One region of the Priestia sp. ABM2_011 genome, then DNA from elsewhere that is predicted to be linked to it. Evidence: riboswitches for the same ligand, from Rfam matches in the RefSeq annotation. Region 1 holds a riboswitch; each other region holds the start of a gene.
What was found. Region 1 has a riboswitch for S-adenosylmethionine ahead of metE (5-methyltetrahydropteroyltriglutamate--homocysteine S-methyltransferase). Riboswitches for the same ligand answer to the same signal wherever they lie in the genome.

Region 1 (3,279 bases):
ACTGTGGCTAATTTGAACGCGTACACCGCGGCGTTCAAGTAGCTTTCCCAGTTTTCTCGTTTTAACGGCAGTCCTTCACGCAGCGCCGGTTCATCTACTTGAATCATTGAGATGCCCTGACTTTCAAGTGCTTCCACTTCTTTTCTAAGAGCAAGCGCAATTTGATTTGCCACGTCGTAGCGCGGGATATCATCACGCACAAATGACCAGTTTAAAATCGTAATCGGCCCCGTCAGCATTCCTTTAACAGGCTTATTGGTTAGAGACTGTGCGTAGACCGTTTCTTTGATCGTCATCGCCTGCTCGTACGAGACATCTCCGTAAATAAGCGGCGGCTTCACGCAGCGAGAACCGTATGATTGCACCCAGCCAAACTTCGTAAACTGAAAACCTCCTAATTTTTCACCGAAGTATTCAACCATGTCCGTGCGCTCAAACTCTCCGTGCACAAGGACATCTAAGCCGATGTCTTCTTGAATTTCAATCCATTTTTTGATTTCAGCGTTAATGTACGCTTCATATGCTTCATCGCTTAACTCTCCTTTACGCCACTTCAGACGCTCTTTTCGCACTTCGTTTGTTTGCGGAAAGCTTCCAATTGTTGTCGTTGGAAGAAGCGGCAGTTGAAACGCTTCTTGCTGAACGCGTTGACGTACGTCAAACGACGCTTGGCGCTGTGCTTTATAGCTGTGCAGCTGCTTCAGCTCTTTTTGCACGTCTTGATGGTTTCGAAAAGATGATCCATTTAATGCTTGAATCGCCTGTTTACTTTCACTTATTTCTTTTTCTATTGCTTCTTTTCCTTGCTGCACCGCTTTTGTTAAAAGCGTGATTTCCTTTAGCTTTTCATCTGCAAAAGACAGCGCGTTTTTTAGAATTGGCTCAATGGTTTTTTCGCTTTTCACCGTGACAGGAACATGTAATAAACTTGATGAAGGCTGCAGAATCAAACGGTCTTTTGATACGGCTTCTTCAATTTCACTGATTGTTAAAAGCTGTTCGTCCAAGTTTTCACGCCAAATGTTTCGTCCGTCAATCACTCCTGCTGCCAGCACTTTATCAGTTGGAAAACCATATTTATTAAGCGCCGTGAGATTTTCGCCTCGGTCATGTACAAAATCCAATCCAATTCCGTGAACAGGAAGAGCAACTACTTCTTTATAGTAATCTACGCTGTCAAAATACGTCTGCAAAATGACTTTTACATTCGGTGCCGCTTTTTTCAAAGCTTCATAGACTTCTTTATACAGTGCCAGGTCTTCTTTTGATAGCGTTGTAGCTAAAATCGGCTCATCTATTTGTACCCACTCGACCCCTTCTGCCTCCAGCTCCGCTAAGATTGTTGCATAAAGAGGAACAAACTGTTCAACTACTTTTTTAAACTCACTTTTTTTATATCCTTTTGACAGCTTCACAAATGTTACTGGACCTAAAATAACGGGTTTGCCTTTGATATTCAGCTTTTGTTTTGCTTCTTTGTAAAATTGAAGCGGACGATTTTCTACAAGGGCAGGCGTACATTCGTCAAGCTCTGGTACGATATAGTGATAATTTGTGTTAAACCATTTTGTCATCGTAGAGGCTACCGCACCTTTTGTTCCTCGGGCGATGTCAAAATACGTTTCAAGGGATACCGGGCCTCCGTTATATTCAAAGCGCTTTGGCACCAAACCAAACATAGCGGCTGTATCTAACACGTGATCGTATAAGCTAAAATCGCCGACTGGAATTAATTCAATTCCTGCGTCACGCTGTTTTTTCAGATGCCCAAGACGAAGAGCTTCAATTTCCTGAAGAAAGATATCTTTCTCTATCTTTCCTGCCCAAAACTGCTCAAGCGCTTTTTTCCATTCTCGTTTTTCACCAATTCTTGGATAACCTACATTTGAACTTTTTACACTGCTCATTTTTTCCACTCCCTATATATTTTTTTATCGCTAAACTAAAAAATCTCCCTTTTCGAAATGAAAAGAGAGATGATACGCATACTTAACTAAAGTTGAGATAGCCTGTTTTTCTCAACACGTATTCCTCACTCCTCTCTATATCCCGTAGAGCTTAAGTGCATACAACAGGCAGGTCTCCTGACTTAGGTTCATCGCTTCCTATCCCTTCCCATTTCAACATGAAACAGTGGTTAATAAGTTGCTCCCCATTACAGTGGCGGGACCGCGCCGGCTTTTCACCGGTCTTCCCTTTTAAGCTGCGTACATTCGTTACACAGCACCTGATGCATTTCTATGAAATTGTTCATTCAAAACATATTCACATAAAATAAAAAGCCTCTCTATCATGAATAGAGAGGCATAGTATCTATGAAATCCTCTCTTATTTTTCAAAGCTGTACGCTTTGCAGGATGTAGCACCTTTTTAACAAGATTGTTAAATGGTTGCCGGGCTTCACAGGGCCAGTCCCTCCGCCTCTCTCAATAAGAGTTTTAATTGTTTATAATATTTTGAATGTAGAGTCATCTTAACACCTTACATTTATGTTGTCAAAAGAAATTTCAAAAAAATTAGTTTTCAGGAGGCGTTGACGCTAATTTTTGCCTTAATAATTTGTAATCATCTTTTCGATGTGTTTCAATCAAGTCTTTTGCTCCTTGATGATACCCTGAAGAATAGATGTACTCTACCGCCGTTTCGATAAGCATTCTCTTTTCTTCCGCACATTCTCGGTCCATTAGGGGGAACAGTCTACCTAAAAGGTCATTTAAATCTTCCTTAATAAAACGATTGAGTCCTTCTTGCATCTTTTCGTTTGCCATGATAGCTCCTCCATTTGCTGTGTATGTTTTAAGCCTCTATAAACACGCATTTCACTGTGAATGTTAAGATAAAGTTAAGTCATTAAACAGTATATCAAGTGAATGTTTTTCTTCAATTACATATGTAATACAAATATATGACAAATATAGAGAATATATCATCATTCATTATCTATTATAACGTTTGACTGAGCCTTCTGCTACAAGGTTTCGTACGGTTTTCCAAAAGAGGTTGAGACATAACCAAGTGAATCCAATCTAAAGGCAAATGGGATACATGAGCTGAATCGCTTGTGACACCGCAGTTGATTTCCGTACAAGACTTCGCTTTCCGCGGGCGGTCGCTGAGCCTCCTCGTCGCATACGCTCCTGTGGGGTCTCACGTGTTCCGCTTTTCCCGCAGGAGTCTTCGTCTTGTCCTCCAATCACCTGCTAGAAAGACCTATACACATGAAATCTACGTTTACCCTAATAAAAAAATGAACCACTAATCAAGATGCTTGATTAGTGG
Region 2 (3,279 bases), 2.1 Mb from region 1:
CCTTCTCCCATCCAGACTTTTACTGTCGGCTCTAGATTTTAACTAGATCCACCGCTAACATACATCGTATGAAAACGGGTCACGGGCTTAAAAGCATATGCTTTATCACCGCCGGTTGGGACTTACACCCGACCCCGAAGGATAATATATTCGACTGCTAGAGTCTTATTTGTTTTACATTATAGCAAAGTAAAATCGACTTGTCACATCATTTAACTTCGTTTTTCACATCTGTTCTGCAAAATCCAGCTTTTAGCTTATTTTTTCTTTTTTAATACATAGCATCCATACAAAAGCTAGTCCAATATAGCCAAATATCGGATACAAAAACTCAAGAAGCTGAGCATATCCAAATTGCCCGATAATAAAGCATGCCAAGATAATAAACGCAAAAGCTTGTTTGTCATTCAGGGGAAGAAATGATTGAAGCTGTTTAGCGATTCCAAATACATTTCCAATCAATGTAGTAAAAATCTCACCTAACACAACTACCGTAAATAAAACATTCACCCACGCTGAGATATTTTTAACAACGGCACTCATCGGAATATCAAGTTGAAATGAATAAGGCAAATTGGAAAGGGCAAGATGAGTAGAAACAAGCATAAACGTAAGTACACATCCTCCTATTACGGCCCCTTTTTTGATCACGCTCTTATCTTTCACGGAGCTTCCTAATGGAACTAAAACGGCCTGAGCCAAAGCTAGATTTAGGGAAATATATAAAAAGGGACTAACCGCCCACTTCCACTGTGTGACGAGCGTTAAGTCTGGCTTCGTTTGAATCAGTGAGAAATAGCTGACATTTGGCACAAAGATGATAAAAGCAAATGAAAGCATCATCGGCACAACAAGAGAATTAACCATTAAAATACCGTTAATTCCTCTTGCGATAAATATATAAGTTAAAACAATTGTACAAATCATCCCAACAGGAGGCCACAGCCCGAACTGTTCTTTTCCTATTGCCCCCGTACTCGCTAGCATGACTGAAGTTACTCCAAATAAAATGACGATCATTACACCGTTTACCGCTTTTCCAAGTACATCACCAAATAAATATGTATTAAGCTGCTGATAAGAAGAAGCCCCAATTGCGTGCGAAAGCAGCATCATTTTCGAACCTAGCCAAATAAAAAACAAGCCGCTGACCAAAATTCCAACCATTCCAAGTTCCCCGTACTGTGTAAAAAATTGAACAATTTCCTTGCCTGTTGCAAAACCGGCTCCTACAACGGTGCCTACATACGTAGCAGCAACCTGCAGCGTGAGTTTCCACCTTTTCATGCCCATCACCCTTCTACCCTTCATAGTTCACTATATGTAGAAACGGTTAAAAAAAGACGAGCCTTTTATATGTAAATCCTCGCCTCACCCGGTGCTGTTCCTTTTTCGTTTTTTTATTTCCTTCTTGTTTTTTTCATGAAAACCCTTTATCCCTTAACATAACGGCAGTTTTCAAACAAAATATACGGATATTTTCCCTTTAGCTTTTAAATTTTCCTCAATATTTGCTGGAAATTCACAATTTACTGTTGTATAATTTCTAAAAATCAGATAAATTATTAAATAAGTATTCTTTCTATTTAAAAAAATATGTTTCAATTATATACAATTGATTCTTATCATGAGAGGTGGAGGGACTGGCCCTTTGAAACCTCAGCAACCAGTCGTTAGAGACATGGTGCTAAATCCAGCAAGCAATTTATTGCTTGGAAGATAAGAAGGCGAAAAAAGTCTTCTTCTTAAGAAGACTTTTTCTATTTTATCGGCATATTGCATAAAACGAATCACTCGTGAAATAGAAGCGGAACAATTTAAGGAGGTTTTGACATGGGGTTACTTGAAGATTTAAAGTCTAAAATTTTAATTGGGGATGGTGCCACTGGTACCCTCCTTTACTCACACGGTATTGACAGCTGTTTTGAAGAACTAAACATCACCAAACCAGAAGAGGTTTCTCGTATTCACAGAGCCTATGTAGAAGCTGGTGCAAACGTTATTCAAACAAATACGTACGCTGCTAATTATCAAAAACTTGCCCGTTATGGATTAGAAGATTCAGTCAAAGACATCAATGTTGCTGGTGTAAAATTAGCGAAACAAGCTGCAAAAGATCAGGCTTACGTGGTTGGTACACTCGGCGGAATTCGTTCTTTCCAAAAAAATGCTATTAGTTTAGAAGAGGTTAAGCGAAGCATTCGTGAACAAATGTTTTGGCTTTTAAATGAAGGCGTGGATGGCCTTTTATTTGAAACATACTATGATTTCGAAGAATTAAAGACTGTTCTTACACTAGCAAGAAAAGAAACGGATAAGCCTATTATTACTCACGTTTCCCTGCATGATATTGGCGTACTGCAAGATGGGCGTCCTTTAGCAGATGCATTAAAAGAATTAGAAGACTTAGGAGCAGACGTTGTCGGGCTAAACTGCCGTTTAGGTCCTTATCATATGATTCAGTCTCTTGAAGAAGTACCGCTTCCTGATCGTGCTTTCTTATCTGCTTACCCTAATGCCAGCCTTCCGGCGTATGTGGAAGGCAAGCTGGAATATGAAACGAATGAAGACTACTTTGTAGAAAGCGCGCGTTTATTCCGCGAACAAGGGGTTCGCTTAATCGGAGGATGCTGCGGTACAACACCAGCTCACGTACGCGCCATGTCGTCTGCCTTAAAAGACCTGCCTCCGATTACAAGCAAAGTCGTTAAAATGAGACCAGCCGTTACGGTTCAAGAGCGTGAGCAGCAGGATAAACCTCATATGCACGAAATTGTGAAGAAGCGCCGCTCGGTTATCGTCGAGCTGGATCCGCCTAAACAGCTTGGTCCGACGAAATTTTTAGAAGGCGCAAAAGCACTTGATAAAGTCGGCGTAGATGCTATTACATTAGCTGATAATTCTCTTGCCTCACCTCGCATCAGCAACTTGGCAATGGCAACACTGATGCAACAAGAAACAAAAGCACGACCGCTTATTCATATTACCTGTCGCGACCGAAATTTAATTGGACTTCAATCTCATTTAATGGGACTTCATACGCTAGGAATGAATCAAGTGCTTGCAATTACCGGTGATCCGTCAAAAGTTGGCGATTTCCCTGGCGCCACTTCGGTCTATGATTTATCTTCATTTGACTTGATTAGTTTAATCGCTCAGTTTAATGAAGGACTATCTTATTCCGGCAAACCGCTTGGTCAAAAAACCAATTTTTCCATTGCAGCTGCCTTTAACCCAAACGTGCGTCACTTAGACCGAGCCGTTCAGCGCTTGGAAAAG
Region 3 (3,279 bases), 2.0 Mb from region 1:
CTTCGTTGTATCAACAAAAGTTGTTTTGATACCAAACTTTGAAAATAGTCGTGTTAATACACGATATGTCCCGCCGTACGTATCGTGTGAAACTAAAATTTCATCTCCTGATTCAAAAATAGATAACACCGATGAAATAGCAGCCATACCTGATGAAAAAGCAAAACCAGCGTATCCATTTTCTAGCTGAGCAATAGTGTTTTCTAAAGCCTCACGCGTTGGGTTTCCTGAACGAGAATAGTCATAGCGGCCGTTGTTCGTCTCATCTTCTTGATTAAATGTAGATACCTGATAAATAGGTACGTTAACCGCTCCAAAATGACCGTCAATTCCTGTATTTGCATGAATTAAGTTCGTACCAAATCTATGTTTATTATTGTTGGTATGCATCAAATGCCTCCTTCAAATCTTTAATTAAATCATCTGCGTGCTCAATTCCAACTGATAATCGAAGTAAACAGTTTGTTACTCCGACACGATTTCGAATTTCCTCCGGAATATCAGCGTGTGTTTGACGAGCTGGGAATGTCATTAAACTTTCCACGCCTCCTAAGCTTTCTGCAAATGTAATAACTTTAACATTTTCTAAAAGTACTGACACGATGTTAGGGTGTGAGACAGCAAAAGAAATCATGCCTCCAAATCCAGTTGCTTGTTTCTTCATGATTTCATAGCCCGGATGTGTTTCAAGACCAGGGTAATACACTTTTTCCACGGAATCATGAGCAGTAAGCCAATTTGCAATTTTCAGTGCGTTTTCGTTATGTTTTTCCATACGAAGCGCTAGCGTCTTAATACCGCGCAATAACAGCCAGCTATCCTGTGGACCTAAGATTGCCCCAGCTGCATTTTGATAAAAACGAATTTTCTCTCCTAAGCTACTACATCGAGCGACTACAAGACCAGCAACTACATCATTATGACCCCCAATGTATTTGCTTGCACTATGTATCACAATATCTGCTCCGAGCTCTAAAGGACGCTGATAGTAAGGGGACATGAATGTATTGTCAACGATAGTAAGCAAATCATGCTGTTTAGCTAACGCAATTGCTTCTGGCAAATCAGTCACGTGCATCATTGGATTTGTAGGTGTTTCAATAAATAGAGCTTTCGTGTTGGGACGAAGCGCATCTTTTACTTGCTCGAGATGGGCTGTGTTGACGTACGAAACAGTAATTCCTTGCTCTGAAAAGATTTCATTTAGTACTCGGTACGTTCCTCCGTATAAATCCTCTGATACAATTAAATGATCTCCGTTTTTAAATAGTGCTAAAACTGCCATTACACCCGCCATTCCTGAAGCGAATGCTACTCCTACTTCGCCTTTTTCTAAAGCAGCAATTGCTTCTTCCAATGCTGTACGAGTAGGGTTTGCCGTACGTGCATAGTCAAATCCCGTACTTTGCCCTAAAGCAGGATGAGCAAATGTTGATGCTTGGTAAATGGGTGTTGTAATAGAACCTGTTGAAGGGTCACGACCTACTCCTGAACGAACTAATAAAGTTTCAATTTTCATCTATTTCTCTCCTTAACTCAAAATAAAAAACACTCTTCACAGATGGAAGAGTGTTCGTTTATACACGATTTCTCTCATCTGTTAGAACAATACTGATGTTCCACAGGAATTAGCACCGTTCAAATGAATGTTTCATTTGATGGTTGCCGGGCATCGCAGGGCCAGTCCCTCCGCCACTCTTGATAAGAGTTCTATATAATTGTTGGTGGTTAACGTTTGTTGTTACTAACTTTAATAAAGATTTTCTTTATTGTCAACATAATTTTCTAAAAAATTTAAATCATCTCATTTGTTTATTCAATATACTTGTCCTGATAAGCACATAAAAAAAGAGACGACACCAAGGTCTCTTTTTCTAAGGCAAGTGCACAGATTTTACGTGAGCTAACTTCCAGTACATACTTTCTCCATTTGCCGTAATTAGTTCAACAATATTATTAGAAACTTCTTTAAGTACGCCAATTTTTTCTGATTGATCCCCTAAATCTAATACGACCAGTTGATTTTCATATTTTTTAAGCTGCTCTTCAAAGTTTCTGACAAAAGGTGCAGAGGCAGGCCTTACTGGGAGCTCTTTGTCACTTAAAGAATAAGGGGTTAACTCATTACTATAAGGGGTAAGCCATTTCAAATGATGTAAAGAAACAAAGACATTTTTATATACTGGAGAATAAAACACAAGATAATCATTCAGCACGCTTGTAATATAGCCATGCAATGATTTTCCTCCTGTTACATAAATTTCAATAAATTTTCCTTTTGCCTGCTGTAAAATATTACGATAAGAAATCCGCTGACTTTCTTCTATTAAGTTCTCTTCTATGGTTCGTAAAGGTGTATAATCTTCTTCTGAAACCTCTCGCAAGCGATGTATGTGTAAAAGAGGAATATACAAATAATCATGTCCATTATATAAAACCATTACATCTAACCCGAGATCAACAAGTTTTCCTATAAACGTTGTTTTCCCTGATATATCGACTTCAACAATTTTATCAATATAATGATTCATACTCATTCTCATTCTCCTCCTTTTTCCTATATGATAGAAAAGGTGCTTTATAAGCACCTTTTACGTTCCAGTTCGTCATGCTTTCCAACGATAATTTTTCGTTTTAATAACTTTTTCACCTGGTGTTGAAGAGCGTGAACCCGTACGGCGTCCTCCCGAGCGATCGTCTGTGCGACCTCCTGTACGTCTTCCGGTACGGTCTCCAGTACGGCCATCCGTGCGACCTCCGGTTCTATCTACTGTAGTTGACTCTTGCATAGAATCTTCTTCATTTGTATCTCCATTTTGCTCAGAATTTTCTTCATTTTGCTTGAAAGATCCTTTTGATCCTAAGGCAATGGTTTTTACGTGTCTTGGTTGTAAACGTAAAACTTGATTATTTTGTACAAGAGTAAAGTTTCCACTGCGGCTTTGAACTAATACACCTTCCACAGCCTCTGGGCCTCCACCGTTAATAGCTACCCATCTATGTGAAAACTCTTCAAACAGTTCATTAAAACTTTTCGCTTTGATATAATCAGGTGTTTCTTCAACTAATAATGGATTTTGCGGAACAACAGGTGTATTTTTGCTTACAACTTCACTTACACTCTTTATATGCTCTACATTGATATAAACGACGCCGTCATCTTCTGTTAATAATACGACATACGCAGATTCAAATGAGCCTAATACGTCAAGGATTTTACCCACTTTCTTCTCTGGACCACCTTGATTTATTTGCACCTGCTTATCTTTCATTAATAAT

Region 2: another riboswitch for S-adenosylmethionine. It lies ahead of ACXAE4_RS21370 (bifunctional homocysteine S-methyltransferase/methylenetetrahydrofolate reductase); the one in region 1 lies ahead of metE (5-methyltetrahydropteroyltriglutamate--homocysteine S-methyltransferase).
Region 3: another riboswitch for S-adenosylmethionine. It lies ahead of ACXAE4_RS20760 (trans-sulfuration enzyme family protein); the one in region 1 lies ahead of metE (5-methyltetrahydropteroyltriglutamate--homocysteine S-methyltransferase).

What each region holds. Positions count from the first base shown of each region.
Region 1 covers NZ_JBSWUB010000001.1:1,904,726-1,908,004, reverse strand. Annotated here, with positions in the region: gene metE (5-methyltetrahydropteroyltriglutamate--homocysteine S-methyltransferase) at 1-1,907, opposite strand, end outside; cobalamin riboswitch at 2,058-2,246, opposite strand; SAM riboswitch class I at 2,326-2,436, opposite strand; gene ACXAE4_RS10120 (hypothetical protein) at 2,517-2,768, opposite strand; gene ACXAE4_RS10115 (hypothetical protein) at 3,027-3,197, opposite strand.
Region 2 covers NZ_JBSWUB010000001.1:4,014,347-4,017,625, forward strand. Annotated here, with positions in the region: FMN riboswitch at 1-146, opposite strand, end outside; gene ACXAE4_RS21365 (YkvI family membrane protein) at 253-1,287, opposite strand; SAM riboswitch class I at 1,620-1,726, shown strand; gene ACXAE4_RS21370 (bifunctional homocysteine S-methyltransferase/methylenetetrahydrofolate reductase) at 1,834-3,279, shown strand, end outside.
Region 3 covers NZ_JBSWUB010000001.1:3,899,809-3,903,087, forward strand. Annotated here, with positions in the region: gene ACXAE4_RS20755 (trans-sulfuration enzyme family protein) at 1-390, opposite strand, end outside; gene ACXAE4_RS20760 (trans-sulfuration enzyme family protein) at 374-1,519, opposite strand; SAM riboswitch class I at 1,591-1,708, opposite strand; gene ACXAE4_RS20765 (hypothetical protein) at 1,875-2,537, opposite strand; gene ACXAE4_RS20770 (spore coat protein) at 2,607-3,279, opposite strand, start outside.